2 regions of the Lactobacillus helveticus genome follow, and region 2 is predicted to be linked to the other one. Evidence: predicted binding sites of a transcription regulator. Region 2 holds the regulator's gene; the other holds the start of a gene.
The links. The regulator HrcA, encoded in region 2, represses chaperone genes, less so after heat shock. The targets are predictions, from matches to a motif close to TTAGCACTCNNNNNNNNNGAGTGCTAA.

Region 1 (15,849 bases), 600 kb from region 2:
AAATTTTTACTCCGGCAAGATCCAAATTATTTTCTTCAGCTGTCTTGGCAATATTCTCTTTGTTACCAATTAAAATCGGTTCAATTATGCCGTCCTTGTTCAAATTAGAAACGGCAGTCAAGATTCTTAAATCATCGCTTTCGGGAAACACAATTCTCTTTTTATTTTTTGCTGCTTCAACTTGTTTTTTAAATAATGAAAATACGCTCATATATATACCTCTTATGCTAAATCAGATTTATTTACTGTTTCTGACAATTGCCAATCGATTGGCGTCTCGCCAAAATTAAGTAGTGCCGTATTACAACGTGAAAACGGACGCGAGCCAAAAAATCCTCTATCAGCTGAAAATGGACTCGGATGAGATGATTTTATAATAAAGTTCTTACTTTGATCAATTAATGGGATTTTATTCTGAGCAAATCTACCCCATAAAATGAAAACAACCTTTCCTCGCTCACTTAATGCCTTAATAGCGGTATCTGTTACATCTTCCCATCCTTTACCTTGGTGACCATTAGCATGGCCATAAGGGACAGTTAATACGGCATTCAAAAGCAATACACCTTGATCAGCCCATTTCTTTAAATAGCCATGGTTAACTGGACGTGCACCAACATCGTCATAAAGTTCTTTATAAATATTTCTAAGCGATGGTGGTAATGGTGTACCTGGCATAACAGAAAAACTCATGCCATTTGCCTGTCCTGGATTATGATATGGATCTTGGCCCAAAATCACCACTTTAGTTTTATTAAATGGCGTTAATTTAAAAGCAGTAAAAATATGATACATATCTGGAAAAATACGTTTAGTAGAATATTCTTCCTTCAAAAAATTATGCAATTCGTGATACTTATCACTTGCAAAAACTGGATCTAAAACCTTATCCCAGTCATTACCGATTAATTCTTTAGCCAAGTCTTACACCCTCTTTTCTAATCTCCTTTATGGTATCATTAATTTAATAGTAATTGGGAGGAAATTTTATGATCAAATTGGTAGCTTGCGATCTCGATGGTATATTATTTAATTCTGATATGTCCGTTTCTGAAGCAAATATTCAAGCTGTGAAAAATGCACAAGATAATGGCATTGAATTTTTAATTGCTACCGGTCGAGCTCCACGTGAATCTCGTGCCATTCTAAAGGATGCTGGTTTGCACACGGGTTTTATTAATTTAAATGGGGCCTTAGTTTTTGATGAAGACGGTAAATTAATGGTCAAACATAAGATTCCCACTTATAAAGCCTTAGAAATAGTTGAATTATTGCATCAAGCAGGATTTTATTTTGAAATAATCACCGCTGATCAAGTTTACACTGAAGATTTAAACCAACGTATCTCTAATGTAGCTCATTTAATGGTTGACCTGAATCCTTTGCTTGATTTCAAGCAGGCAGTTGCAATTTCTGCAGGAAACAAGACTATTATGAATATGAAGCAAGTTGACCATTTTGAAGATTTATTACATGATCCTGAGGTTGAAGTGATGAAAATCATTGCATTTGATTCACGTGGTCATGAAGCTTTTGATAATGTTAAAAAAGAAGTAGCGCAAATTGGAGATTTAGTTGTTACTTCAAGTTCATCATCTAATATTGAAATTAATGCTCAGCAAGCACAAAAAGGTATTGCCTTACTCGACTATGCTAAGCTAAAAAATATTAAGTGTGATGAAATTGCCGCTATTGGAGATAATCTCAACGATGAAAGCATGATTCAAGAAGCTGGAATAGGTGTAGCGATGGGTAACGCTGTTCCAGTAATAAAAGGATTAGCACAAATTACTACTAAAACTAATAATGAAGACGGTGTAGCTTATATCTTAAATCAATTTGTAAAGGAAAATAAACAGGATCAGAGGTGACAAAGTATGTTGTTCTGGCTAGAACTTAATCAAGAAAAAGATTATGGTCAAATTCCTGTGATCAATCCTAAGGGAAAAATTGAATTTATTATTCAAGGTAATCTTGATAATCCAAATCATACTTTATATCTATATGACACCAATAGAAATGAAATTGGGCGTTTATTTACTGATGGTACAGGATTGATTGCGTCCTTCACGATCGACGTAGTAGATCATTCTTTAGTTAGTGTTAAAAAGCTTAACACTCCTAATACCAACATATTTTATTTAACTCAATTAAAATATATTGTTACGGGAAGCATTAAGCGAGGAACTTATACTTTTAGATCTGGCTTTAAGAGTATTGCCAATGTTAAAACAATCGTGGCAGAACACGGCGTTGTTTTAACTTGCAATATCACTAAGCCAGAGGACATTCCATTTATCTTACTCACTTCAGTATTATTTACTCAATGGCATGTCACTCCCTTAAAATTGCCAACATTTCCACCAATTGCCAAAAAGTTGGAAATAAATCCTAATTAAATAGAAAAAACCGTTATGAAAGATCTTCATAACGGTTTTTCTAGAAAGTGATATAGATATAGATGTATCTTCTGCCATAAAGTTTGTATTTATTAAGTAATAAGGAATTATTAGGCAGAGACTGAATAATGAAGGTTTACTCTGTATTATTTCAACCTCCATTACCTATTATACTTTTTTAGATAAAAAATACAAAGGTTAGATGTTATTATTTATCAATGTATTTCCTTACATTTGGGCATAAGTAGCAGCTTTTAGTTTTATTGTCTGTTATTAAATGCATACAAAAAGGAACTTCTTTATGTAAGAAGTTCCTTTTTAGTAATCAAATTAGTCTTGGTAGTTTACCAATTCTAAGTATGATTCAGGCTTAAGTGAAGCACCACCAACTAAGCCACCGTCAATGTCAGGCTTTGACATTAATTCCTTAACATTAGCTGGCTTTACAGAACCACCGTATTGAATACGAACGTTTTCTGCAGTTTCTTCGTTGTACAAGTCCTTAACAGTTTCACGAATAGTCTTGCACATTTCTTCAGCTTGGTCTGATGAAGCAGTCTTACCAGTACCAATAGCCCAGATTGGTTCATAAGCAATAACAAGGTTTGAAACTTGTTCAGCAGTAAGACCATCTAAAGCAGCCTTAATTTGACCAACAACCCAGTCTTTTTGCTTGTTTGCTTCACGGGTTTCAAGTGATTCACCACAGCAAATAATTGGCTTTAAGCCATTAGCAAAGATTGCCTTAGCCTTCTTGTTAATGTCTTCATCAGTTTCGTGGAAGTAGCCACGACGTTCTGAGTGACCAATAATTACGTAGTCCATACCCATTTCTTTCAAGACCTTAGGTGAAGTTTCACCGGTGTAAGCACCTTCATCTTCAAAGTAACAGTTTTCAGCACCGATGTGTAAGTTTGAGCCCTTAGCTGCTTTTCTTAAAGCATCAAGGTCAACTGCAGGTGCACAAATAAGTGATTCTACCTTACTTGGATCTGGCAACTTGTCCTTAACAGCGTCAACGAATTCAGTAGTTTGTTCTGGATTCATGTGTAACTTCCAGTTACCAGCAATAATTGGTGTACGACTCATTAGTCTATTATCTCCTTAGCTAAAATTACTTGTCTTGTACGCAAGCGATACCTGGCAATACCTTACCTTCAAGGTAGTTAAGTGAAGCACCACCACCAGTTGAAATGTGGCTGATCTTAGGTGCGATACCCAATTGCTTAGCAGCAGCAGTTGAGTCACCACCACCGATAATAGTAGTTGCGTCAGTAAGGTTTGCTAATGCACGACCGATTTCCAAAGTACCTTCTGCGAAATTAGGCATTTCGAAAGCACCCATTGGTCCATTCCAAACAACAGTCTTAGCATCCTTTAAGATGTCCTTGAACTTAGCAATAGTCTTAGGACCAATGTCAAGACCCATCATGTTGTCAGGAATGTCATCACCAACAACTTCACGTGAAGCATCGTTTGAGAATTCAGTTGCAGCTACGTTGTCAACTGGAAGAACGATCTTGTCGCCAGCCTTTTCAAGCAATTCCTTAGCAAGGTCTACCTTGTCAGCTTCAAATAATGATTTACCGATCTCGTGACCTTGAGCTGCTAAGAAGGTGTAAGCCATACCACCACCGATTAAGATGTGGTCTGACTTAGGAATCAAGTTGTTGATAACACCGATCTTGTCTGAAACCTTAGCACCACCCAAGATAGTTACGAATGGGTGTACAGGATTGTCAACAGCGTCACCTAAGTACTTGATTTCCTTTTCAAGTAAGTAACCAGCAGCTGCAGGCTTACCATTTTCCTTCATTGCAGTAGCAATACCAACGTTTGATGCGTGACTTCTGTGAGCAGTACCAAATGCGTCGTTTACAAACATGTCACCAAGGCTTGCCCAGTATTCGCCAAGCTTAGGATCGTTACCTGATTCACGCTTACCAAAGTCATTGTCGATATCTTGGAATCTAGTGTTTTCAAGAACAACAACGTCGCCATCCTTCATGTTGTTGATAGCGTCTTCAACTTCTTTACCTTCGTTTGATGGTACAAAAGTTACAGGCTTCTTAAGAAGTTCACTTAAACGTTCAGCAACTGGCTTTAATGATAATTCCTTCTTATCAGCATCTGACTTAACACGGCCCAAGTGACTAAGTAAAATAGCCTTACCACCATGTTCAATGATGTACTTGATAGTTGGAAGTGCAGCAACGATACGGTTGTCATCACCGATAACGCCGTCCTTAATAGGAACATTGAAGTCTACACGTACTAAAACCTTTTTGCCTTTAACATCAAGATCGTCAACGATTAATTTAGCCATTATAATCCTCCGATTATTTTGATATTTTTCCTTCAAAAAAAGGCGGAAGGAAGAATCTCCCTCCGCCTTCTCAATTACCACTTAACTATAATCAGTTAATTTAAATTAATGATTAAAGAGTAGCAAAGTGTAATAAAGTACGAACCATTTGGCAAGTGAATGAGTATTCGTTGTCGTACCAAGCAACAGTCTTAACTAATTGCTTGTCACCTGCAGTAGTTACCATAGTTTGAGTTGGGTCAAAGATTGAACCAGCAGTCATGTTCAAAACATCGCTTGAAACAATGTGGTCACCATTGTAAGCAAATGCTGGACTTTCGTACTTCTTCATAGCTTCGTTAACTTCGTCAGCAGTAACCTTCTTGCTCAAGATTGATACTAATTCAGTTTCTGAACCATCTGGAACTGGAACACGTTGTGCGTGACCGTTCATCTTACCGTTCAAGTTTGGCAATACTAAACCAATAGCCTTTGCTGAACCAGTAGTATGAGGAATAATGTTTTCAGCAGCAGCACGAGCATCTTGTTCCTTACCACTACGTGCAGGACCATCCAAAGTCATTTGAGTACCAGTGTATGCGTGGATAGTAGTCATAGTAGCAACTTCGATACCGAATTCCTTGTCCAAAGCGTTAGCCATTGGTGCAAGTGAGTTAGTAGTACATGAAGCAGCTGAAACAATCTTATCGTCAGCAGTCAAAGTGTTTTCGTTTACTGAGTAAACGATAGTCTTCAAGTCGTTACCAGCTGGAGCTGAGATCAATACACGCTTAGCACCTGCGTCAAGGTGAGCTTGTGACTTAGCCTTGCTAGTGTAGAAACCAGTACATTCAAGAACAAAGTCAACACCATCGTTCTTAACCCATGGGATGTTTTGTGCTTGTGGTTCAGCGTATACGTGGTACTTCTTGCCGTCAACTACGATAGCGTCTTCAGTTGATGAAACTTCGTGGTTGAAAGTACCATGAGTAGTGTCGTACTTAAGTAAGTAAGCAAGCATTGATGGAGTAGTCAAGTCGTTAATAGCAACAACTTCGATATCCTTACTCTTTTCGCCTAAATCCATAATACGACGGAATGCTAAACGACCGATACGGCCGAAACCGTTAATACCAATTTTAACTGTCATAATCTAAAAGTCCTCCTTAAGAACTATAAACAACAATTTATTTTAAACGGGATTTTATTTCCCCTTTAAAATCATATTTGAGGCACCTTCATCAGTAATTAACCAGGTTTGATGAGGTGCATTTGGCATATATGCTTTGATTGCCTTGGCTTTTCTTGCACCACAGGCAAAGGCAAATATGTGGGGTATTTTGTATAAGTTCTCAAACTGTAATCCAACCTGGGTGATACGGTCGACAACCTTGCCATTTTCATCGAAGAAACACCCGAAACATTCGGTGACGGCCTTCTTTTCGCGAAGCTCGGAAAGTCTAATTGAATTATATCCTCTTCGCTGTGCCATTTCTTGGGCTAACCCAATGCCATGAATCACAGCATCGCTTTGCGAAATATCTTGCAGAACATCCGCAATCGAGGATTCACGTATCAAAGATTTATACGCTGCATCTGAAACTTGTTCAGGTAAATACAATGTTTTGTAAGTACCCGAGGTTTTAGCTGCCATTTCTTGGACGATTGTATTACTTTGTGTTTCTACATTTTCGCCCAAGGCTCCTCGACCGGGAACAAATTCTAACTGGCGGTTATTTCCTAAACTAGGAGATAAATACTTAGCGGATTTTGCTAAAGCCGCTCCACCTAGAATTGTAACTATTGAATGACCTAATGGCAAGAGTAAATTTAATGCTGAACTTAACTCTTCCCCCATCTCTTCATAAACGCGATCTTGTAAATCAGCATTGCCAGGCACAATCAAGGTTCTTTCGATCCCTAGCTTCTTAGCTAATGCCAATTCCGTTTCACCCGCATTAAAGAGACGATCAATCAACGGACCTGCATCTTGTAATGTCTTCTTGCCCTTTTCAGTTAAGAACATGCCGAAACTTTTAGTTTCAATCAAACCTAACTGACTTAAATATTCAGTCTCAGTTCTTACATTTCTCTCTGAAAGCCCTAAATGCTGAGCCACGCTTCTCCGCCCAATTGGTGCATGAAGTGCTATCTGCTCAAGGACAAGATACCTTTGTCGAAGAATCTTTAAGACGTCGGGAACGAGCGCTTCGAGCAAAGAAAAGTCCGAATTCATCGTTCCCTCCTTTTCCTGGGACAATGTGTGACCATATCTGTGTCGATTGCTGTCCCAGAATACTTAAAAATATAAGAGAAACGTATAACTATCTCAAATTCATACATTTCCCAATCGACACTGTTAGTATACCAATGTATTTTTCGTAATTCAAGAAAAAGATGTGCTATTTAAAAAAAATTGTAAGGCTTACAAAATCATTTTTATTTAAATTATTTTTCTGTTATACTAGAAGTTGCGTAACTTGGGTCCTTAGTGTAATGGATCGCACGTAAGATTCCGGTTCTTAAAATCTGGGTTCGACTCCCAGGGGACCCATACAAAAAAAGCTAGAGCAATTGCTCTAGCCTTTTTGCTTACTATTTAAAACTTACCAGAAGTCAATTCAGCACGTTGTGCAAATTGTACATACAATCTTGAACCAGTTGCTGACATACCTTCAATTTCACGCTTAGTGTTAAAGTGATAATGCTTTTGTGCTGAACCACTTTCACTTACCTTAAAGATGTTGTCATTAAAGCCAATGAAGAAGTGACCATCACCATATGCAAAGCCTTGAACTAGTGAATTAGAAATAAATGTACCTTCAGTTGCACCAACTTCAGTAGCGTTCCAAGTGTCGCCATCTCTAGTTAGCTTCCAGTATTCATAACAATTGTGACCACCATTGTGGAACAAAGCATACATAGTATCGTCACCACAAACGTAGCGTTATGAATGTAATGGTTGTCTGAAATTCTAAATGTCCAAATCTTGTTGATCTTCATATCACTCTTGCGGATTTGCAAAATTTCTTCTGAAGCAGGACCATTATTGTATTTATTGTGATTAGCTAAAACATAAATGTAATTAGATGAAGAACCTAATGATTGACCGTGACCTAATTTAATGTATGGACTTACTTTAATATTCTTAGCATATGACTTAAAAGTGCTCCACTTCATAGTGGTTAAGTTTTGTGTAGCATATTTACTCTTTAAAGCATTTAAATTATATGAAACTAAGTGTCCATATTGACTATTGCTGCTTGTAAATAATGAAGTAGTGAAGATGCCATTATTAACTGTCATATCTTCAGGAATTACACCAACTTGGCCCATTACATCCCCAGCTTGCCGTACCCTAAACTCAAAAATCTAGGTTGGAATAAACAGGTTCTAAGAGTCAAGCCATTGCTCTTAAATGTGTTGCTGGTAGTTTCTGAACGGTATCCATATGCACGATTCCAGTTTCTAGATGAACCTTTTGAACCACCATTCCAAGTAGAAGTAGTCTTAAAGGCCTTCTTTGGAGTAACACTTGGAGAAGCCATATCGCCATCATGAACATCGATATCAACTTCTGCCTTTGCCTTGCCATAACTATAAGTTACCTTGCCTGGGTTAGTACTTACATATTTTCTAGAAACATGCACCTTGTTAGGATTAAATGCTGTACCGTGTGCATCTGTAGCATAGTTAATAGCATCTCTAGTTGGGAAACTATAGCTGCTGTTCTTAACTAAACTTACTTCGTTAGCAACAGAAATTTGGTTGCGAGCGAAGAACTTTTCACTTACCCAACCAACGTTTCGACCATCAACAATGATCTTCCCCCCTTTCTTAGTTGATCTAGATTCTTTTGATTGAATTTGACCATGCTTAAAATATTTGGTTGAAGTAAATTTGCCACTTGGGCCTTTACTTGAAACATTGTGATAGATTGCATAATTACCATTACCTGCTATTTTAGTAACAGCCTTGCCATAGCTTTTAGCTTGAACAGTACTTGCTTGACCATTAATAGTCAATAAACTTCCAGCAAGCAATAAACCAGCTAAAATCAACTTTTTATTGTTTTTAATTCATTTTTTCTCCTTAAAAACAATATATGCACATATCATAGCACCAATTTATCAAAAATGGACCGTTATTTATTAAAAACAAATTAATATAAGGGCACGCTAATGACATTGCTATATAATGAAAAAGTACAAAATTTTTATAGGAGTGTTTTTATGGTCGAATCACAAAACAATTCCAAAAAGATGATGTGGACTACTCTGGCAATGATGGCTTTCTCCACTGTTTGGGGATTTGGTAACGTTGTCAATGGGTATGTCTACTTTGACGGAACAAAGGTCATCTTTAGTTGGATAGTCATGTTTCTTCTCTACTTTGTTCCCTACGCACTTATGGTTGGTGAATTAGGTGCTACATTTAAGAATGCCGAAGGTGGGGTTTCATCTTGGGTAAACGCCACAATGGGTGCAAAATGGGCTTATTACGCTGGTTGGACTTCTTGGGCTTGCCACGTAGTATATATCTCAAGCAAAGGTACCGGTGGCCTGAGAGCAATGGCTTGGGGCATTTTTGGCAACACTAGATGGTATGACAGTTTGCCTACTGCTTGGACTCAATTTGCAACCTTGGTTATATTCTTATTCTTCTGCTGGGTAGCCAGTCGCGGAATTCCCGTATTAAAAGGATTGGCTACTGTTGCGGGATCGTCGATGTTCATCATGTCAATCTTATTTATTATCATGATGTTTGCTGCTCCAGCCATTAACCCAGGAGCAGACTTTTACCACATTGATCTTAATTGGAAGAATTTAATGCCAACTTTCAATGTCAAATACTTTACTTCTCTTTCGATTTTAGTATTTGCCGTTGGTGGTTGTGAAAAGATTTCTCCTTATGTTAATAAGGTTAAGGATCCATCCAAGAACTTCCCTAAGGCAATGATGGCATTAGCAATCATGGTTATGGTATCAGCAATTTTAGGTACCTTTGCTATGGCATTGATGTTTGATCCAAAGGTCGTTAATGCCAATTTGAATGAATACATTTCCAATGGTGCTTACATGGCCTTTCAAAAATTGGGCGAATACTATCACGTTGGTGGCTTATTCATGTACATCTATTCATGGTGTAATGTGATTGGTCAATTCTCAACTTTAGTAATTAGTATTGATGCACCACTTAGAATGCTTTTGGGAAGCAAAGAGGCAAAAGAATTTATCCCTAAAGGCTTATTCAAGCTTAACAAGCATGGTGCCTACATTAATGGTATTTGGATGATTGTTGTTTTATCAGGTGGTTTAATTGCTATTCAAGCATTTGTTCCTAACGCACAAGCTGTAATGGCTCAATTAGTTAAGTTAAACTCAACTACTATGCCACTTCGTTACCTTTGGGTATTTGCAGCTTACATTGCTTTGAGAAAGCATCAAAAATCATTTGAAACTACTTATCAAATGACCAAATATCAAGGCTTAGCATATACCGCGGGTATTTGGTGTTTCTTAGTTACTGCAGCATGCTGTATTTTCGGTATTTATTCACCAGATCCATTTACTTTAATGCTTAACATTTTGCCACCAATCATTTTAATTGCATTGGGATTGATTCTTCCTGGTATTAAAAAATATCAAGAAGCAAAGGCCAATTAAGGTATAGATGTATAGATATATTAAAAAGACCGTTGACAGCGGTCTTTTTTTATTTTTTAATTTCATTTAGATTAAAAATGAGGTGGAAAAATATGACATTACCTTTTAAAACTGTTGCAGTTGACATGGACGGAACATTCTTAGATGACCGTAAGCAATTCAATCATGAACAATTTGATCAAATACTTACAGAATTAGAGAAAAGAAACGTCCATTTCATTGTAGCTTCTGGACGTCCGTACACCAGATTAAAACAAGACTTTGGCGATTTTGCGGAACGCATGGATTTTGTTTCATTGAACGGTTCTATGCTTGTTGTTAATGGTGAAACTGTTGCTTCTTACCCATTAAAGCGTGAAACTGCACTTAGTCTGCTCAAAGAGGTCAGTGATAAATATGGCAAAGTAGCTCCTATGGTCTTTGAAACTGATGTAGCATACTTTCATAGAGCAATTCCTAAGACTGAACGTGACTTTTTAGCATACTTTGCTGGACAAAGCGCAGTCGTTGATCACTGGGAAGATTTGCCTAAAAAAGATATCTTGCAAATCACTTTTAGTTTAGACAATTCTAAAGCTCCAGAAATTGAAAAAGAATTCAATGCAAACCATGAACAAAAGATTTCTGCATTTGGATCCGCCAATACTGCTATTGATACTAACGTGTATGGCATTAACAAGGGTGCTGGTTTAAAACATCTATTAGCCAAATTAAACTTAACCGGTGACGATCTAATCGCATTTGGTGATGGCGGTAATGATATTGCCATGCTTGATTTTGCCAAATACTCATATGCTATGGCCAATGGGATGCCAATTGTTAAAAAGCACGCTAAATATATTGCACCAGCTAATACTGAAAATGGAGTTTTCAGAGTACTGCAAAAATACTTAGATGCTGATAAATAGATAACACAAAAAGGCAATGAACTTAAACGTTCATTGCCCTTTTTAATGAATAAATTATTTAGTTAACTTTTCTGTACTTTCAAGTAATTCAGCACGTTGAGCTAAATTCATGTAAAGTCTATTGTTTGAAACAGCAATACCTTCAATTTCACGACCAGTGTGGAATTGATAAGTATCCTTAACTTCACCATCACGAGCAATCTTAGCAATTACATCGTTAAATGCAAGATAGAAGTTGTCATTCTTAGGATCATATGCAAAACCTTGAGTATAAGTATTTGAAACAATACCAGTCTTAGTTGCACCTAACATAGTTGGGTACCAGTTATCACCTTTACGGTTGAATTTCCAGTATTCAGTTTGGTCTTTTTGCTTATTGTAAAGAGTAGTGTACATCTTATGATCATCTACAACGACACCATTATGGAAGTAACGACCTTCTGAGTCACTACCATTCCAGCATTTAAATGTCCAAATCTTGTTAATGCACATATCACTCTTACGGATTTGAAGTAATTCTTCTGATCTGTTGCTCTTATATGATGTCTTGTTATCATAGTTAACTACATAAATATACTTATCAGTTGCACCCATAGCTTGACCGTGGCCGATTGGAATATATGGACTTACCTTAATGTTCTTAACGTAAGAATTAAACTCCTTTTGAGACATATCAAGCAAGTATTGACCATTAAATGCATTAGTTAAATGGTTCAAATTATAGCCAACGATGTGACCATTAGAAATCTTAGTGCTGCTGAGCAAACTACTGTAAAGCCAACCATCTGACATGGCAATACCTTCTGGAATATGACCTACACGATTAATGTAATCGTCGTCTTTAATATCTCTAGCAACGCTAAGCAAAACTGGTTGGAAGTAGCGAGTCTTGAAAGTCATATTACTGTTATCAGTAGTGTAACTATGCTTTGACTTATCTGGAGCAAAGTCGGTCTTAGTTACATAGTTAGAAGAACTACCGTAGTAAGTCTTCCAAGACTTCAAATCACCACTAAATGGCTTGGCTTGCACGCTATCTGCATCAGCTACACCTTCTTTGGTGCTCTTTCTTACAGTAACCTTAACAGTGGCCTTAGCACTACCATAGCTATACTTCACTTTATAAGTGCCAGGTTCGGAACAATCAATTGCATCTTCAGAAATTGTAATATCTTGAGTTGGAATTACAGTTCCCATGTGGTTAGTTACGTAACTAACAGCATCTTCTGGAGCAAAATCAGAATGACTATTTCTTACTAAGCTTACGGTCTTAGGTACAGCAATTTTATTTCTAGTAAACCAGTTTTGGTTAACATATCCTACCTTACGGCCATTAACATAAATACGCCAATAAGTACCATGTTGGGTTTTAATTCGTTGATCTGATTGAATATGAGCATATTGATAATCACTAGCACTGGCAAGTTTCTTTACAGGCTTACCATTCTTAATGCTCTTATAAACACCATAATTTCTGTTACTACCTACTTTAACCATCAAATCGTAAGAAGTACTGGTTTGAACTGGTTCTTTTTTATCGGTTGAACTATCTTTAGTCTTGTCTGCTTTAGCAGTTGTCTTAGAATTAGTAGCAAAAACAGGATTAGAATAACCCATTAATAAACCAACACTAAGTGCAACAGCTGATGTTGCAGTTAAAATCTTATTCTTATACTTCAAGCTTGTCCTCCTACAATATTACAACAGTAATCTACATTATATATTATAATATATAAATAATATTCTCAATTATAATATATAAATAATATTCTCAAAAATACAATTTGAATACACGTAGATCTCTTTATTTGACACTTTTATTACGAAGTGATTTAATTAGCACAGTACTTAAAAGAGTGCTAATTTAATTAAGAAATAAATTTAGGAGGCAAACATATGCTAGTACCTACAGTTATTGAACAAACTGCTCGTGGCGAACGCGCTTACGACATTTACTCACGCTTATTAAAAGATAGAATTATTATGTTGAGCGGCGAAATTAACGATCAAATGGCTAACTCAATTATTGCTCAATTGCTTTTCCTTGATGCACAAGACAACACTAAGGATATTTCACTTTACATCAACTCACCAGGTGGTGTTATTACTTCTGGCCTTGCAATCATGGATACTATGAACTTCATTAAGTCAGACGTATCAACTATTGCAATTGGTATGGCTGCTTCAATGGCTTCTATTCTTTTGACTAGTGGTACTAAGGGCAAGCGTTTTGCATTGCCTAACTCAACTGTCCTTATCCACCAACCTTTAGGTGGTGCTCAAGGTCAACAAACTGACATCCAAATTGCAGCTAACGAAATTTTAAAAAGTCGTAAGAAGATTAACGAAATCTTACACGAAACCACTGGTCAACCATTAGAAAAGATCCAAAAGGATACTGAACGTGATAACTACTTAACTGCTGAAGAAGCTAAGGAATATGGTTTGATCGATGAAATTATGGTTAACAAGAAGTAATCATTAATTATATTTAAAAAAGAGGATTTGCATTTTGCAAATCCTCTTTTTCTATTCTTTTAAAGTTTCAGCTAATTCATGTAGCTTTTTAAATCGGTGATTAACACCAGATTTTGAAATTGGTCCGTCTGGAATTTGGTCCGCTACCTCTTTTAAAGTTAGTTCTGGATGAGCTAATCTAAAACGTGCTAAAATCTGTAGTTTTTCTGGTAAGCTGTCAATTCCCTTTTCTTTTTGAATCAACTGAATATCTTCAACCTGCTTGGCTGAAGCCGAAGCTGTTTTTTTCATATTAGCTGTATCGCAATTGACCAAACGATTAACTGAGTTGCGCATATCACGCATAATTCGTAAATCTTCAAAATTGAGCATAGCATTTAATGCACCCACCACATGCAAAAAATCACCAATCTTAGCTGCTTCTTTAAGATAAACGATATAGCCTCGCCGACGTTTAGTCATCTTAGCATTCAAATAAAAATACTCATTCATTAACTTAGCTAAATCTTCATTATGATCTTCATAAGTTGAATAAATTTCTAAGTGATATCTACTAGTTTCAGGGTTATTAACACTGCCGCCAGCTAAAAATGCGCCTCTAAGATACGACATCGCACCTTCACTGGATTTCATAATCCTTTGAGGAATTCTGGTAACCAATCCTTTAGCTGGATCCCAAATATTTAAATTTTCTAATATCTTTTGCACATCGCGATTAAGCCGAACCAAATATTGGTTATTCTTTTTTAATTTCATCTTACGAGAAACAATTAACAATGGTTCAATTCCATATGCCACTTTAATTAATTTGAAAATTCGACGTGCAATAGCGGGATTTTCTGTAGTGATATCTAAACTAAATTGATGATCATGAAGATTTAAAACTCCATTCATCCGCAAAAAAGCAGCTAACTCCGCTTTAGCATGTTCCGGATGCACCTCAAGCGAAGTTAGCTCCTTTTTGACTTCACTAGCATAACTAGCCATTATTTTCCTTCATTCTTTTACGTGACATTGCCTCAAATGCCAAATTCATTATTTCTTTTGCTACTTTTTCTCCATCATGAAAGACCAAGCCGTGACGTTGATCAATAAAATCATCAGTAATTACTCGACACTCTTGTGCTCTTAATCCATTAAAATCATTCTTAACCGGTTCAAGATAAGCATCATAATCTTCAGGATGGAACTTGCTCATATCAATTTTTGCCCCGTTGACCAAAGCTGTGTTGATATAATTTCCTCCTAAATGACGATTGATCACTTCAACGTGTTCTGCATCGCTAAAGTGATCCGTTTCTCCACGTTGAGTCATGATATTGCAAATATAAATTACTTCAGCTTCAGTTTCTCGAACTGCTTCACCTAAGTTAGAAATCATTAAATTAGGCAAAATCGAAGTGAATAAACTGCCGGGCCCTAATACTACAGCATCTGCCTGCATAATTGAAGCCAATACTGGCAAAACAGCTTTAGGCGTAGCTTTTGAATTAGTATCAGTTACCCAAACACGTTTAATTCGTTTGTCTTTAGATGTGATTTCTGTTTCTCCTGCTTCTGTTGTCCCATCCACAAATTCAGCATTTAAAGTTAAAGGCTCATTAGAAGCGGGGAATACATGGCCGTCTACTTTCATCATTTTAGATAAAGATTGAACAGCATCAAAAATATTGCCCTGCATTTCATTTAATGCGGCGATAATCAAATTACCAATGGCATGGCCCGAGAAGAATGCATCAGATGAATCAAAACGATATTGGAAAATATCTTTTTCTTCTTGTGGCAAATCACTCAAAGAAACCAACACGTTTCTAATATCACCTGGTGGAACAACGTTTATAAAATTCCGAATAGAACCAGATGAACCACCATCATCGGATACTGTAACAATGGCAGTAATTTCCGCATTTTGATCTTTCAGCGCATTCAAAATAACTGGTAAGCCAGTACCACCACCGATAACTACTACCCGCGGACGTCTACCTTTAATTACGCGCACAATTCGCGTTTCTCCATATGACATCGCGATATACCTACTTTCTAATGTAGCGACTTACCTCACGGTGAGTAATATCGACTGGATATTTTTTAGA
Region 2 (15,849 bases):
TCAATCGCAAGTACCAAGGACTTTTATCGAATTCCGCGTACACCTAAATCTGATTTAGCTCGTTTGCATGAAGGGCTGTTTTATGGTTCAGGTTGTTGGCAAGGCGATGTTTTCATAGCAATGATGCAAAAGGGTTATGACGAAGCTAGAGAAAAGGCTAAGTTTTATGATTTTTTGGAAGTTCAACCACCTGCAAATTATTCTCAATTAATCGAAGATGGTTTAATTAAAGACGAGGCGCAGCTTGAAGATATTATTAGAAATATTTATAAGCTGGGTAAAGAATTAAATAAGCCGGTTGTAGCAACCGGGGATGCACACTATGTTGAACCTCATGATGCTATTTATCGAACTATTTTAATCTCAGCTCAACGTTCTAATCCAAATAGAAATAAGCCGCAACCTGACTTGCATTTTTATTCAACACAAGAAATGCTTGATGCGTTTAGTTTTTTAGGTGAAGACATAGCTAAAGAAATTGTTATAGACAATACCAATAAGATTGCTGATGAAATTTCTGAGATTCAGCCAATTAAAGATGGATTGTATCCACCGCATATTGCTCATGCTGATGAAGAAATGAAGAAATTAACTTATGATAAGGCTTATGAGCTTTACGGTAAGCCGTTACCTAAGATTGTTAAGGATCGAATTGATCTAGAACTAAATTCAATTATTTCAAATGGATACGCGGTTATTTATTTAATTTCTCAGCGTTTGGTAGCTAAGTCTAATAAAGATGGCTATTTGGTAGGTTCACGTGGTTCTGTAGGATCTAGTTTAGTAGCTACTATGTCAGGAATTACTGAGGTTAATCCACTTGCACCACATTATCGATGTCCTAAGTGTAAATACTCGCAATTCTTTGAAAATGGTGAATATGGTTCCGGGTTTGACTTACCAGACAAGGCTTGTCCTCAATGCGGCACTCAATTGGTTAAAGATGGTCAAGATATTCCATTTGCAACTTTCCTAGGATTCCATGGGGATAAGGTTCCTGATATCGATTTGAATTTCTCAGGAGACTATCAACCTGTAGCCCATAACTTTATTCGAGTAATGTTTGGTCCAGATAATTCTTATCGTGCCGGTACAATTGCCACTGTTGCAGATAAAACTGCATATGGTTACGCAAAACACTTTGATGAAGAGCGTGATTTGAAGGCAAGAAATGCGGAATTAGATCGATTAGCTAGCGGTATTCGTGGTGTAAAAAGAACTACTGGTCAACACCCGGCTGGTATTGTTGTAGTTCCTGATGATATGGATATTTATGACTTTACGCCAGTATCTTATCCAGCCGACGATGTTAATGCAGCATGGTTGATTACGCACTATGACTTCCACTCCATTCACGATAACATTTTGAAATTTGATATCCTGGGTCACGATGATCCGACTATGATTCGTCACTTACAGGATCTTTCGGGAATTGATCCATTGACTATTCCTCCAGACGATCCAGGCGTTATGTCTCTATTTTCAAGTCCTAAGATTTTAGGGGTTACACCTGAACAAATTCAGTCAGAAACCGGTACTTTAGGTGTGCCTGAATTTGGTACTCGTTTTGTTAGAGGGATGCTTGAAGAAACTAAGCCAACAACATTTGCGGAATTACTGCAGATTTCGGGTTTGTCACATGGTACTGACGTATGGTTAGGCAATGCTGAAGATTTAGTCAATAATGGTACTTGCAAATTGAAGGATGTTATTGGTTGTCGTGATAACATCATGATGGACTTGATTCACTGGGGAGTTAAGCCTGAAGTTGCCTTTTCAACTATGGAATCTGTTCGTCACGGCCGTGGTATCAGTGATGAAAATATGGCTATTTTAAAGAAAAATAAAAATATTCCTGATTGGTATATTCCTTCATGTTTGAAGATCAAGTATATGTTCCCTAAGGCTCACGCTACTGCGTATATTTTAATGGCTTTGCGTATTGCTTGGTTTAAAGTATATTATCCTGAAATTTATTACACTGCTTACTTCTCAGTGCGTGCTGATTTATTTGATTTAGTTGCAATGAGTCATGGTAAAAACACCGTGAAGGCGGCAATGAAAGAGATTCAAGATAAGGGAAACGATGCTTCAGCAAAAGATAAGAGTTTGCTAACAGTCTTAGAAATTGCTAATGAATGTCTTGAACGTGGCATCAAGATTAAAATGGTTGATATTGACCAATCTGAAGCTACGGACTTCAAGATCTTAGATAAGCACACTATTTTGGCACCATTTAATGCCGTACCTGGCTTAGGTGATAATGCAGCTAAGCAAATTGTGGCCGCTCGTGCTGAAAAGAAATTCTTATCTAAGGAAGATTTAGCAAAACGTGGCAAAGTTTCTCAAACAATCATGAATTATTTTGAAGATAATGGTGTACTAGAAGGTATGCCAGATGAAAACCAATTATCACTTTTCTAGGACTAAGTGTATAATTTTTTGCGGTAAGTTGAATAATTAATTAAAAAAGCTCAAATCCTTTGAATTTGGACTTGAGCTAAAACAAAAAGACCAGTAGTCTGATGTTAACGAAAAAAACACATTAGAAGCTGGTCTTTTATGGAATCTATTATAGCTGATATCGTAAAAATTATTAAGTCTGAAAATAATGTTATTGCCCGTGAAAAGGCATTAATGTGCTATTTCTTTGATCTGATTAGAGAATTGATGACAGCAGCACTAGAAGAAGTTGATGCTGGTCTAGTTGAAGAGACTAAAAAGCAAGGCTATCAGATCGAGAAGAAAAATAAGCGTTCAGTTGTGACTGCCTTTGGTGAAATCAGCTATTGGCGCAGAAGATATGCTTGTCCTGGCAAAAAGGCTAAATATCCACTGGATAAGCTGATGGGCTATGACAAATATAAGCGTTACAGTGTTTTGGCAGTGAAGGATATTTTGCAGGTTAGCGCCGTGGCAACTTACCGCAATACTGCTTTAGCTGTTAATACTCTCTCCTGTTTCAATATTAGCCATAGTCAAGTTGGCAAGCTGATTGTGCAAGCAGGCAAACAGATTAAAGCACAGCAGCAGTCTGAGGAAAGATACGATGGTATTGCTCAAAAGAAAAAGGTGCCAGTGCTTTATCTTGAAGGCGATGGCGTTGTGATTAAAGGCACCAAGAAGCGACTGGAATTTCATCGCTATCAAGTCTGCGAGGATATTATTAATTTAAGCAAGACACGCAGAAAGAGAGTACAGGCCAAAGAGTTTGTTTCTTTAAGCCGCTTGGATGCTTTGCAAGAAATTAAAGCTTATTTAGCCAATACCTATGACTTAAGCGATACTTTAATCATCAGTAATGCCGATGGCGGTGCTGGCTATGCCAAGAAAGACTTTGATGAAATAGTTGGCTATTGCCGGCAGCACGAACACTTCTTGGATGTCTTTCACTTGAACAAAAAGATTAAAGATCGTCTAAGCTTCATGCCGGCCATGCAAGGCAAATTGATCAGTGCAGTTGAGTTTAAATATGACCGTCACTTGACTGACGTGATTTTAGACACGATTGAAAGCAATCTGATTGATGAGCTGAATACGCCAGAAAATCATGAGAATTTAAGGCGCCTGCGCAGCTATCTTCATCGTCGCTGGGTGGATATTAAGCCATTCAAAATGCGTCATTTGTCCGTAATTAAGGCAATTGGCTGCTGTGAAAGCAATCACCGTAAATATACTTATCGCGTCAAAGGGCAAGGAAAATACTGGTCAGAAGATGGTGCCGAAGGAATTCTGCGTGTACTGACTTGCATTAAAAACAAAGAGCTGGAATACTGGCTTAGCAGTGAGTTTGCAGGTGGACAGCTCGATATTGGTGATCAGGAAGAATTGAAAGGTGCAGTTCGTGCCAGCCTAAGAAAGACGCATGAAGCTCATCTGGGCATTCATCACGGCGCCATTGAAAGCTTAACAGCAGGACATAGCTATTTAAACGATTTTAGCAGAAAAATAAATCAAATAAATATTTAAGAAATTAAGGTCAGACTAATGGCTAATAGCCTACCGCAAAAATATTGACACTTACTTTCTAGGAGTTATTATTACATTGTTTTGCAAAACATGTTATACTAATAGAGAAGTTCGAATAGGTAAATTCGAGTGAGCAGTACTGCTCACTCTTTTTATTACGGAGGAAATTTTTTGTCTAAAGTTGTAGATCTTGTTCGACCAGTTGTCGAAACAATTATTGATGAGCATGGTGACATGTTAGTTGATATGGAATACGTTAAGGAAAAGGGTCAAAACTATTTACGAATTTATGTTGATCGTCAACCCAATGGTATCGATATTGATGAAATTGCGGCTTTAAGTGAATTAGTTTCTGAAAAACTTGATACGATTGATCCTGATCCACTTCCTGATCCATATGTTTTAGAGCTATCCTCTCCAGGGGCAGAACGTCCTATTAAGACTGAGGCCGATTGGAAGAGAGCGCTGAATGATTATGTTCATATTGGTCTTTATCAAAAGATTGAGGACAAAAAAGTGTATGAAGGTATACTTAAATACTATAATAATGATGAGATTGTATTAGAAGTAAAAGATAAAACAAGACGAAAGAAAATAACTATCCCTCGTAAGTTAATTGCAAAGATTCGTTTTGCAATTGAATTTTAGAAAGGTTGATCAAAAACTTATGTCTAAAGAAATGCTAGAAGCGTTTGCTACCTTGGAAAAGACCAAGGGCATTAAACAAGATGTTATTGTTGATGCAATTAAGGCCGCTTTGGTAGCTGCATACAAGAAAAATTATAATCAAGCACAAAATGTTGAAGTTGACTTTGACGAAAGAAGAGGCAACTTTAAGGTAATGGCTGTTAAGACAGTTGTTGATGAAGTACAAGATGATCGTCTTGAAGTAAGCCTAAAGGATGCTTTGGCAATTAACCGTGCTTATGAAGTTGGGGATGAAATTCGATTTGAAGTTACTCCAAAGAACTTTGGTCGAATTGCTGCTCAAACTGCTAAGCAAGTTATTATGCAACGTCTTCGTGAAGCAGAAAGAAGTCATATTATTGATGAATACTCTCAATATGAAGATGAGTTAGTCACAGGTACTGTTGAAAGACGCGATGATCGCTTCGTATATGTTAAAATCGGCAATGTTGAAGCTATAATGCCTCAACGTGATCAAATGCCAAACGAAGTTTACAATCCACAAGATCAAATTCGTGTACTTGTAACTCATGTTGGATCAGACTCTAAGGGTGCTCAAATTGTCGTTTCAAGAACTGCACCAGATGTCGTTAAGCGATTATTTGAACAAGAAGTTCCTGAAATTTATGATGGAACTGTTGAAATCGTATCAATTGCCCGTGAAGCTGGCGATCGTACTAAGATGGCTGTTAAATCAAATGATCCTAATATTGATCCAGTTGGTACTTGTGTAGGTCAAAAAGGTGCCCGTGTTCAAAACGTTGTTAATGAACTTGGCGGCGAAAATATCGATGTCGTTAAATACGAAGAAGATCCTTCTGACTTTATTGCTAATGCATTGAATCCTGCAGAAGTAATTGCTGTTCAATTTGGCGATGATGAAGAAGAAAAGAGTGCATTAGTAATTGTGCCAGATTATCAATTATCACTTGCAATTGGTAAGAAGGGACAAAATGTACGTCTTGCTGCTCGTTTAACAGGCTATAAGATTGATATTCGTCCAGAATCTGAAGTAGAATTTGTTGACGAAAAGTCAGATGATTCAGCAAAATCTACTGAAACTACAGCTGAAGAAGATAGTTCAGCAGATACAGACACAGCAGATGAAGATACAACTGTTCAAGCAGAAGAAAAGTCAAGCGAAGATAATACTGAAGGATAGGTGATTTTTTGAAAAAAAGAAAAATCCCAATGCGGAAGGATTTATTAACCGATACAATGCAACCTAAAAAAGAGTTAGTACGTATTGTAATCGATAAAGAAAAGAATATTGCTGTTGATCCTACTGGTAAAAAAGCAGGACGTGGTGCATATGTTTCACTTGATCCAACTAAGATTGAAGCTGCTAAGGAAAAGCATATTTTGGATCGTAGCTTAGGAGCTAAAGTTCCAGATAGTTTTTACGATGAGCTTTACTCATACGTTGATCATCAAAAAGCAAGAAAAGAATTATTTGGTGATAAATAAATTTGAAAAATAGTCAAAAAGCAATTAATTTGTTAGGTTTAGCACAGCGGGCAGGTAAATTAATTACCGGTACAGAGACTGTAATCACTGAGCTTAATAAAGGAAAAATTCAAGCGGTCATCATGGCTTCTGATATACAATCTAATACAGCAGAAAAGGTTGATCGTGCTGCCAGAAAAGTTAATGTTCCTATAATAAACTTGTTTACAGCTGATGAGCTGTCACATGCTATCAGTAAAAAACGCAAAGTTTTAGGATTAACCGATGTCGGTTTTACCAAGGCATTGATTAAAAAAATAAATGAAGGAGTGTGATTGGATGGCAAAGAAAAGAATTTATGAAGTCGCAAAAGAAGTAGGCGTCGATAATAAAGTTGTAGTCCAAAAAGCAAAGGAATTGGGCTTCGATGTAAAGAATCATATGTCGTCAATAGATGATGCACAAGTTGCAAAATTAAAAGGTAGTTTCCAAAACTCCGCCCCCGCTGAGAAGAACAATAAAATCAAGATATTTGTTTCTTCAATTCGTAAGAATGAAAAGAAACAAGAAGATAATGCAGGTTCCAAGAAACCTAGAAGACGTAATAACAAACGTCGTCAAAATAATGATCGCAATCATAAGAATAGAAATGATCGTGATCATAGTGCAAATTCAGGTTCAGGTAAACCAAAGGCTGCAGCTTTATTGCAACAATTTAAGCAAAAACAACGTGCAGAGGAAGGTCAACTTAACCAACAAGCAAAAAAAGCTAAAAAAGAATATCATGAACAATTAAAATATCCGAAAAAAGAACAGCCAGTTAATAATAAAAAGAAAACTAACAAAGAAAGCAACAATAAGAAATCAGAAGAAGTAGAGAAAAAAGTTATTGGTCCTAAGATTTTGAAGCCATCTCCTGCACGTTTGAAGAAGAATCAACCTTCAACAAATGAAAAGCCCGCAGTTAAGGTTTCAATCCCTGAACCTCCTAAAGAGGAAAAACGCAATAATGGTCGTGGTAAGAATGTGGGAAAGCCAGGACATAAAGGGAAGAACCAATTCTTTAATAATCATAGTGAACATTCAGATCGTTCAGAAAGAAAACGTCGCAAGAATAGTCGCAAGAATAAGAAGCGTCAACAAGAACAAAAGCCAAAGAAGCAAATTACTAAGCGTAAGGAACGTCCATTACCAGAAACTTTAGTATATGAAAAAGGTATGAATGCTCAAGATATTGGTAAGTTGATCCACCGTGAACCAGCTGAAATTGTTAAGAAGCTGTTCATGCTTGGAGTTATGACCAATCAAAACCAATCATTGGATAAAGATACGATTGAACTTTTAGCTGCTGAATATGGTATTAATGCTAAACAAAAAGTTCATGAAGATATTTCTGATATTGACACTCTTTACAATAAGAGAATGGAAGCTTCTAAGAAGTCTAAGAACCAAGTTAAGCGCCCACCTGTAGTTACTATTATGGGTCACGTTGACCATGGTAAGACTACTTTGCTTGACCGTTTGCGTCATACCCATGTTTCAGCTCATGAAGCTGGTGGTATTACACAGAAGATTGGTGCTTACCAAGTTCGTCTTGATGATCGTTTGATTACTTTCTTGGATACTCCAGGACATGCCGCATTCTCCAATATGCGTGCACGTGGTGCTGAAATTACCGATATTGTTGTATTGGTTGTTGCAGCTGATGATGGTGTTATGCCACAGACTGTTGAAGCTATTGACCACGCTAAAAGCGCTAATGTTCCAATTATTGTTGCTATTAACAAGATGGATAAGCCAGGTGCTAACCCACAACACGTAACTGAAGAATTAATGAAGTATAATTTAATTCCTGAAGATTACGGTGGTGACACTATCTTTGTAAATATTTCAGCTAAGACTGGTCAAAACGTCGATGATTTATTGCAAATGATTTTGCTTCAAGCTGATATGATGGAACTTAAGGCTAACCCAACTGAAATGGCAATTGGTACTGTAATTGAAGCTCGTTTGTCACGTGGTCGTGGACCTGTAGCCGACGTTTTAATCCAACAAGGTACATTAAATATTGGTGATCCAATTGTTGTTGGTGATACCTTTGGTCGTGTACGTACTATGACTAACGATCGTGGTCGTCAAGTTAAGAAGGCTACTCCATCTGAACCAGTTGAAATTACTGGTTTAAATGATGTTCCTGAATCAGCTGATAAATTAGTTGAATTTAAGGATGAAAAGACAGCACGTTCAGTTGGTGAAGCTAGAGCACAACAAGCTTTGCAAAAATCTCGTGAAAATGTTCAACATGTTACTCTTGATAACCTCTTTGATACTATGAAGAAGGAAAACATGAAGGAAGTTGACATCGTCTTAAAGGCAGATGTTCAAGGTTCCGTTGAAGCTTTGCGACAATCTCTTGAAAAGATTGAAGTTGAAGGTGTTCGTGTAAACATTATTCACTCTGGCGTAGGTGCTATTAATGAATCAGATGTAACTTTGGCTGGTGCTTCTAACGCATTTATCATTGGATTTAATGTTCGTCCAACTGCAACTGCTAAGAGCCAAGCTGAAACCGAAGGCGTAGACATTCGCTTGTACAGTATCATCTACAAGGCAATTGATGATGTTACTGCAGCCATGAAGGGTATGCTTGAACCAACTTACGAAGAAAAGGTTATTGGTAACCTTACTGTTCGTGAAACTTGGAAGGTATCTAAGGTTGGTACCATTGCTGGTTCCTTTGTTGATAAGGGATTGGTTAAGAATGATGCCAAGATTCGAGTTATTCGTGATGGTATTGTTAAATACGATGGTGAAATTGCTTCACTTAAGAGATTTAAGGATGACGTCAAAGAAGTTAAGCAAGGTAACGATTGTGGTTTAACTATTAAGGACTACAACGATATTAAAGTTGGCGACGAATTCGAAGTTTACGAAATGCAACAAGTTGAACCTAAGTAATTATTTTTAGGAGGCAAACATGAAGCATAGAATTGGTCGTGTAGAAGGAGAAATTCTTCGCGAGTTAACCAAAATTTTACAAAAGAATATTCGTGATCCCCGTTTGAGTGAGGTAACTATTACTGCGGTGGAATGCACGAATGATCTTTCATATGCAACTGTTTACTACAGTCTTTTAACTGAAGATGCTAATAAAGAAAAAGAAGTTCAAGAAGGACTTGAAAAGGCTAAAGGAATGATGCGTCATTCGCTAGGACAAACTTTAACCGTTTATAAGGTCCCTGAATTAATTTTTAAACGAGACAATTCAGTAAAATATGGTAGTAAAATTGACCGTTTAATTGCAGAAGTTAAAAAGCAAGATGCTGAACGGGCAAGTAAATAAAAAAAGCGCCGTTTAGGCGCTTTTTTCGTTTGAATTAAAGAAGGATTATTTATGTTAAATGGAATTTTAGTTATTGATAAAGACAAAGGGATGACTAGTGCTGATGTAGTATATCATTTGCGAAAAGCTTTGCATATTCGAAAAATTGGACACGCTGGTACACTTGATCCCGAAGTAACCGGAGTATTGCCTATCGCAATCGGACAAGCAACTAAGTTAATTGAACTTATGCATACTAGACCTAAAGAATATATTGGTAGTGGTTTATTTGGGTATGCTACAGATAGTTATGATTCAACAGGTACAGTTTTAAAAAAGACTAAGCTAACTCAAGCTTTTACTTCCGATGATATTCAAAGTCATATGAATGAATTTTTAGGTGAAATCGAACAAGTACCGCCAATTTATTCAGCAGTAAAAGTAAACGGCAAGCATTTATATGAATATGCTCGAGAAGGAATTGCAGTAGAACGACCTAAACGTAAAGTTGATATTTTGCAATATGATTTGACAGATAAACCCGTATTTAATGAAACAGAAGGACAAGAGAAATTTGATTTTCGAATTAAGTGTAGTAAAGGTACTTATGTCAGATCATTAGTAAATGATTTAGGCGAAAAAATGAACTGTCCCGCAGTGATGACTTATTTAAGAAGAGTAGCTAGTTCTGGTTTTGATATTTCTCAAGCAGTTAAATTAAGTGAAATTGAGGCCAATCCCGAAAAAGCGGTAGAATTGATTCAGCCAATTGATGCTTTCTTTAAAGACTATCCTCAAATTGATTTAAGTGAGGGAAAATGGCTTAAAGTAAAAAACGGTGCAGGTATTTCGTTAGAAATAGATGCTAAAAAGGTTGCATTAAGGTACAATAAAAAAGTCAAGGCGATTTATGAAAAGAAAGGTAAATTATATCGCCCAAGTTTAATGTTGCTTCAAAATGAATAACTGAAATGAAGGGATTAGTTGTGAAAATCATTCATTTAACTTATCCAGTTAGCGAAAATATCATATCTTCAAAAACTATTCTTGCCTTAGGCTTTTTTGACGGCGTACACCTTGGTCATCAACGCTTAATAAATAAAGCTAAAGAAATTGCTGATCAAAAAAGATTACCATTAGTAGTGTTAACTTTTGATCGTCATCCCAAGGAAATATATGCCGATAAAAAAGATTTTAAGTATTTAAAGACTTTAGATGAAAAGGCAGACAAAATGGCAGAATTAGGAGTAGATTATCTAGCCGTGATGCCATTTACTAAAAAGTTTAGCGAGATAGATGCACAGAGCTTTGTAGATAATGTAATTATTAAACTCAACGCAGATACGGTAGTAGCTGGGTTTGATTATACCTACGGTCCTAAAGAGACTGCTAATATGAAAAACTTGCCTAAATTTGCTAAAGGCAGATTTGAAATTGTAGTAATGCCTAAGCAGATGTTTAATGGTAAAAAAATAGGTTCAACTGAAATTCGTCAAGCGATTAGAGAAGGCAAGATGGACTTGGCTTTTCAATTAATGGGTCACCATTATGTGATGAGCGGGACTGTTGGCCATGGTAAAAGAAATGGTCATAAACTTGGCTTTCCGACAGCTAATTTAGTTTGGGCTAGTCACAAGGTAATTCCAAAAATAGGAGTATATGCGACTAAGACTCAAGTTAATGGAAAATGGTATGAATCTATGACTAGTGTTGGCTATAATGTTACAATTGGTCAGCCTGAAAAAATCTTTATCGAATCACATATTTTTGATTTTAAAGAAGATATATATGACCAACCAATTAAAATCAAATGGTACAAATACACTAGAGGAGAAATTAAATTTAGCGGTCTTGATGAATTAAAGAAACAATTAGAGAAGGACCAAAAAGAAATAAAACATTATTTTGCTCAAGAAGCACAAAGTAATGTATAACTAAAAAGCTGAAAAACTTAGAAAAATCAAACTAAGTTTTTCAGCTTTTTAGTTTCATAAATAATTTTAATAAATTTTAGCACTCCTCTTGCTTTTCTGCTAATTTATAGTATCATATTAATTGTTAGCACCTTAGAATTACGAGTGCTAAAAAGTGAGGGCGATTATTATGTTGACCGAACGTCAAGAGCTTATTTTAAAAACAATTATTACAGACTTTGCACAGTCGCATGAGCCTGTAGGCTCGAAGACGGTAATGAAGCAGTTGCCAATTAAAGTATCAAGCGCTACTATTCGTAATGAAATGGCAGTGTTAGAAGAGCGAGGATTAATTGAAAAGACTCACTCTTCTAGTGGTAGAACTCCATCAAGTGATGGCTATCGTTACTATCTTGATAATTTGGTTGAGCCACTTCAATTACCAGAGTCTATTTATAACACAATTGGAACACAATTGAATCGACCCTTTCATCAAGTGAATGAAATCGTACAGGAAGCAGCACGTATTTTATCCGATTTAACTAATTATACTGCTTTTGCTGAAGGACCTGAGAGTAGAGATGTTAAAATCACCGGTTTTAGAATCGTTCCTTTGTCTTCTAGCCAAGTGATGGCTATTCTGGTTACTAGTGATGGTAATGTTCAAAATCAAGTTTATGCTTTACCACATAATATTAATGGTGAAGAAATTGAGAAAGTAGTACGAATGATTAATGACCAATTAGTTGGCAAGAGCTTAAAAGAAATTAATGTTTCATTATTAAGTGAACTTGCTAAGAATGAATTGGGCAGTGATCATGCTAGTGAATTATTTAGTTTAGTTGAAGATGTTTTAAAAGATGCTGCTAGTGAACAAATGTATGTAGATGGGCAAATTAATTTGCTTAATAATACATCTGAAAACAATGTAAATGATATTCGTTCATTATATGAATTAATCGATCGAGACAATTTGTTTTCTAATTTGATGGATATTAAGGCTGATCCTAAAACTGAAAAATATCCAGTTAAGGTAAAATTGGGATCTGAATTGCCAAATGATTTATTAAAAAATTATAGTTTGCTGACAGCTGAATATAGCGTCGGCTCCCATGGTAAAGGAACAATAGCTTTACTTGGGCCAACGAATATGCCGTATTCTCAAATGATAGGGCTTCTTGAATGCTTTAGAAATGAGTTAGCCAAGAAGTTGCTTGATTATTACGGTAAATTTCAATAATAGAGGAGGTTAGCCGTGAGTAAAGAAAAGTTTCCTAGTGAAAAAAATTTAGATGAAAAAGAAACTGCTTCAACACCTGAAGCTGCCAAGAAAAAGGCAACTGAAGATAAGGAAGCCAAAAAAGATAATCATGACGAAAAATTAGCTAAAGAAATAGCTGATTTAAAAGATAAAAATAAGGAGCTTGAAGATAAATATCTTCGTAGCGAGGCAGAAATTCAAAATATGCAAAATCGCTACTCAAAAGAGAGAGCTCAACTTATTAAATATGAATCTCAAAGCTTAGCTAAAGATATTTTGCCTGCTGTAGACAATTTGGAAAGAGCTTTAAGCGTAGAAGCCGATGATGATGTATCTAAGCAATTGAAGAAAGGCGTTAAGATGACGCTTGATTCGTTGACTAAAGCATTAAAAGATCATGGGATCGTTGAGATTGAAGCTGAAGACGTAAAATTTGATCCGACATTGCATCAAGCTGTTCAAACTGTGGTAGCTGAAAATGATGATCAAAAAGATCACGTTGTTCAGGTTTTACAAAAAGGATATCAATATAAAGATCGGACACTAAGACCAGCAATGGTTGTAGTTGCTCAATAGGAGAGGAAGTTTATATATGTCAAAAGTTATTGGTATTGACCTCGGAACTACTAACTCAGCAGTTGCAGTTCTTGAAGGTAAAGAACCAAAGATTATTACTAACCCAGAAGGTAACCGTACTACCCCATCTGTAGTAGCTTTTAAAGATGGAGAAATTCAAATTGGTGAAGTAGCTAAGCGTCAAGCTATTACTAACCCTAACACTATTGTTTCAATTAAGCGTCACATGGGTGAAGCTGATTACAAGGTTAAAGTTGGTGACAAGGAATACACACCACAAGAAATTTCTGCATTCATTTTGCAATACATCAAGAAGTTCTCAGAAGATTACTTAGGTGAAAAGGTAACCGATGCAGTTATTACTGTTCCTGCTTACTTTAACGATGCACAACGTCAAGCTACTAAGGATGCTGGTAAGATCGCTGGTTTGAATGTACAAAGAATTATCAATGAACCTACTGCTTCAGCTTTAGCCTTTGGTTTAAACAAAGACCAAGATGAAAAGGTTTTAGTTTACGACCTTGGTGGTGGTACTTTCGATGTTTCCGTTCTTCAATTAGGTGACGGTGTCTTCCAAGTATTATCAACTAACGGTGATACTCACCTTGGTGGTGATGACTTTGATAACCGTATCATGGATTGGTTAATCAAGAACTTTAAGGATGAAAATGGCGTTGACTTATCTAAGGATAAGATGGCTATGCAACGTTTAAAGGATGCTGCTGAAAAGGCTAAGAAAGACTTATCAGGTGTATCTTCAACTCATATTTCACTTCCATTCATTTCTGCTGGTGAAGCTGGTCCATTGCACCTTGAAGCTGACCTTACTCGTGCTAAGTTTGATGAATTGACTAGTGATTTAGTTGAAAAGACTAAGGTTCCATTTGATAATGCATTAAAGGATGCAGGTTTAACTGTAAATGATATCGATAAGGTTATCTTAAACGGTGGATCAACTCGTATCCCTGCAGTTCAAAAGGCTGTTAAAGAATGGGCTGGTAAAGAACCTGACCACTCAATCAACCCTGATGAAGCTGTTGCTTTGGGTGCAGCTATCCAAGGTGGTGTTATCTCAGGTGATGTTAAGGATATCGTTTTGCTTGATGTTACTCCATTGTCACTTGGTATTGAAACCATGGGTGGTGTCTTCACTAAGTTAATCGACAGAAACACTACTATTCCAACTTCAAAGAGCCAAATCTTCTCAACTGCTGCAGATAATCAACCAGCTGTAGATATTCACGTATTACAAGGTGAACGTCCAATGGCTGCCGATGATAAGACTCTTGGCCGCTTTGAATTAACTGATATTCCACCAGCACCACGTGGTGTTCCTCAAATTCAAGTTACCTTCGATATCGACAAGAACGGTATCGTAAACGTATCTGCTAAGGATATGGGTACTGGCAAAGAACAAAAGATTACCATTAAGAGTTCCTCCGGTTTGTCAGATGAAGAAATCAAGCGTATGCAAAAAGACGCTGAAGAACATGCCGAAGAAGACAAGAAACGTAAAGAAGAAGTTGACCTGAGAAATGAAGTCGACCAATTAATCTTTACTACTGACAAGACTTTGAAGGATACTAAGGATAAGCTTTCTGATAGTGACCGTAAGCCAGTTGAAGATGCCCTTGAAGCTTTGAAGAAGGCACAAAAGGACAACAACTTGGACGAAATGAAGGAAAAGAAGGATGCTTTGTCAAAGGCTGCTCAAGATTTGGCAGTTAAGCTTTACCAACAAAATGGTGGAGCACAAGGTGCTGCAGGTCAAGCTGGCCCACAAGCAGGTCCTCAAGGTCCACAAAATGGCCCACAAGGTGGTAACAATGGTGGTGCCCAAGATGGTGAATTCCACAAGGTAGATCCAAACAAGTAATGGGTTTATAATTAAACAAAAGGAGAAAAGAACTACCCATTGAGTAGTTCTTTTCTTTTGAAAATATAAGGAGTTCAATTAATGGCACAAGAAGATTATTATAAAGTGCTTGGCGTAGATCGTAACGCCAGTGACCAAGAAATTAGTAAGGCATATAGAAAGTTAGCTAAAAAATATCACCCAGATTTGAACCATGAACCTGGTGCTGAAGAAAAATATAAACAAGTTAACGAAGCTTATGAAGTTTTGCATGATAAACAAAAACGTGCACAATATGACCAATTTGGCTCCGCTGGTGTAAATGGCCAAGGTGGTTTTGGTGGCGCTGGCCAAGGCTTTGGCGGTGCCGGATTTGATACTTCTGGTTTTGGTGATTTTAGCGATATTTTTGGTGATATCTTTGGTCAAGGTAGACAACAAAGGGTAGATCCAACTGCACCACAGCGTGGCCAAGATTTAGATTATACTTTGACTATTGACTTTATGGACGCAATTAAAGGCAAGAAGACACAAGTAAGCTATACTCGCAGCGAAACTTGTGGTACTTGTGGTGGTAATGGTTGTGAAAAGGGTACTCATCCAATTACCTGTGATAAATGTCATGGTACAGGTTATATGACTGTTACTCAACAATCCATGTTAGGAATGATTCGCCGTCAAACTATTTGTGATAAATGTCATGGTCGTGGTGTGATCATTGAACACCCATGTAAGACTTGTGGCGGTAAAGGTACTGTTGAAGGTAAAAATACTATTGAAGTTGATATTCCTGCAGGTATTGATAATGGTCAACAGCTTC

Region 1: a site for HrcA is predicted at 13,115-13,141, ahead of clpP (ATP-dependent Clp endopeptidase proteolytic subunit ClpP). Genes of this name have one in related genera too.

The regions. Positions count from the first base shown of each region.
Region 1 is NZ_CP151471.1:981,626-997,474, forward strand. It holds gene pta (phosphate acetyltransferase) at 1-211, opposite strand, end outside; gene AADV52_RS05060 (uracil-DNA glycosylase) at 223-921, opposite strand; gene AADV52_RS05065 (Cof-type HAD-IIB family hydrolase) at 990-1,871, shown strand; gene AADV52_RS05070 (hypothetical protein) at 1,878-2,399, shown strand; gene tpiA (triose-phosphate isomerase) at 2,730-3,488, opposite strand; gene AADV52_RS05080 (phosphoglycerate kinase) at 3,514-4,725, opposite strand; gene gap (type I glyceraldehyde-3-phosphate dehydrogenase) at 4,838-5,854, opposite strand; gene AADV52_RS05090 (sugar-binding transcriptional regulator) at 5,909-6,940, opposite strand; tRNA gene AADV52_RS05095 (tRNA-Arg) at 7,187-7,258, shown strand; partial or broken gene AADV52_RS05100 (hypothetical protein) at 7,304-8,783, opposite strand; gene AADV52_RS05105 (APC family permease) at 8,937-10,370, shown strand; gene AADV52_RS05110 (Cof-type HAD-IIB family hydrolase) at 10,463-11,278, shown strand; gene AADV52_RS05115 (SH3-like domain-containing protein) at 11,333-12,958, opposite strand; gene clpP (ATP-dependent Clp endopeptidase proteolytic subunit ClpP) at 13,175-13,756, shown strand; gene whiA (DNA-binding protein WhiA) at 13,808-14,743, opposite strand; gene yvcK (gluconeogenesis factor YvcK family protein) at 14,736-15,779, opposite strand; gene rapZ (RNase adapter RapZ) at 15,790-15,849, opposite strand, start outside.
Region 2 is NZ_CP151471.1:381,878-397,726, forward strand. It holds gene AADV52_RS02020 (PolC-type DNA polymerase III) at 1-2,424, shown strand, start outside; gene AADV52_RS02025 (ISLre2 family transposase) at 2,563-3,969, shown strand; gene rimP (ribosome maturation factor RimP) at 4,141-4,617, shown strand; gene nusA (transcription termination factor NusA) at 4,637-5,818, shown strand; gene rnpM (RNase P modulator RnpM) at 5,827-6,123, shown strand; gene AADV52_RS02045 (L7Ae/L30e/S12e/Gadd45 family ribosomal protein) at 6,126-6,437, shown strand; gene infB (translation initiation factor IF-2) at 6,442-9,060, shown strand; gene AADV52_RS02055 (ribosome-binding factor A) at 9,080-9,445, shown strand; gene truB (tRNA pseudouridine(55) synthase TruB) at 9,497-10,390, shown strand; gene ribF (riboflavin biosynthesis protein RibF) at 10,396-11,358, shown strand; gene hrcA (heat-inducible transcriptional repressor HrcA) at 11,528-12,577, shown strand; gene grpE (nucleotide exchange factor GrpE) at 12,593-13,174, shown strand; gene dnaK (molecular chaperone DnaK) at 13,191-15,050, shown strand; gene dnaJ (molecular chaperone DnaJ) at 15,132-15,849, shown strand, end outside.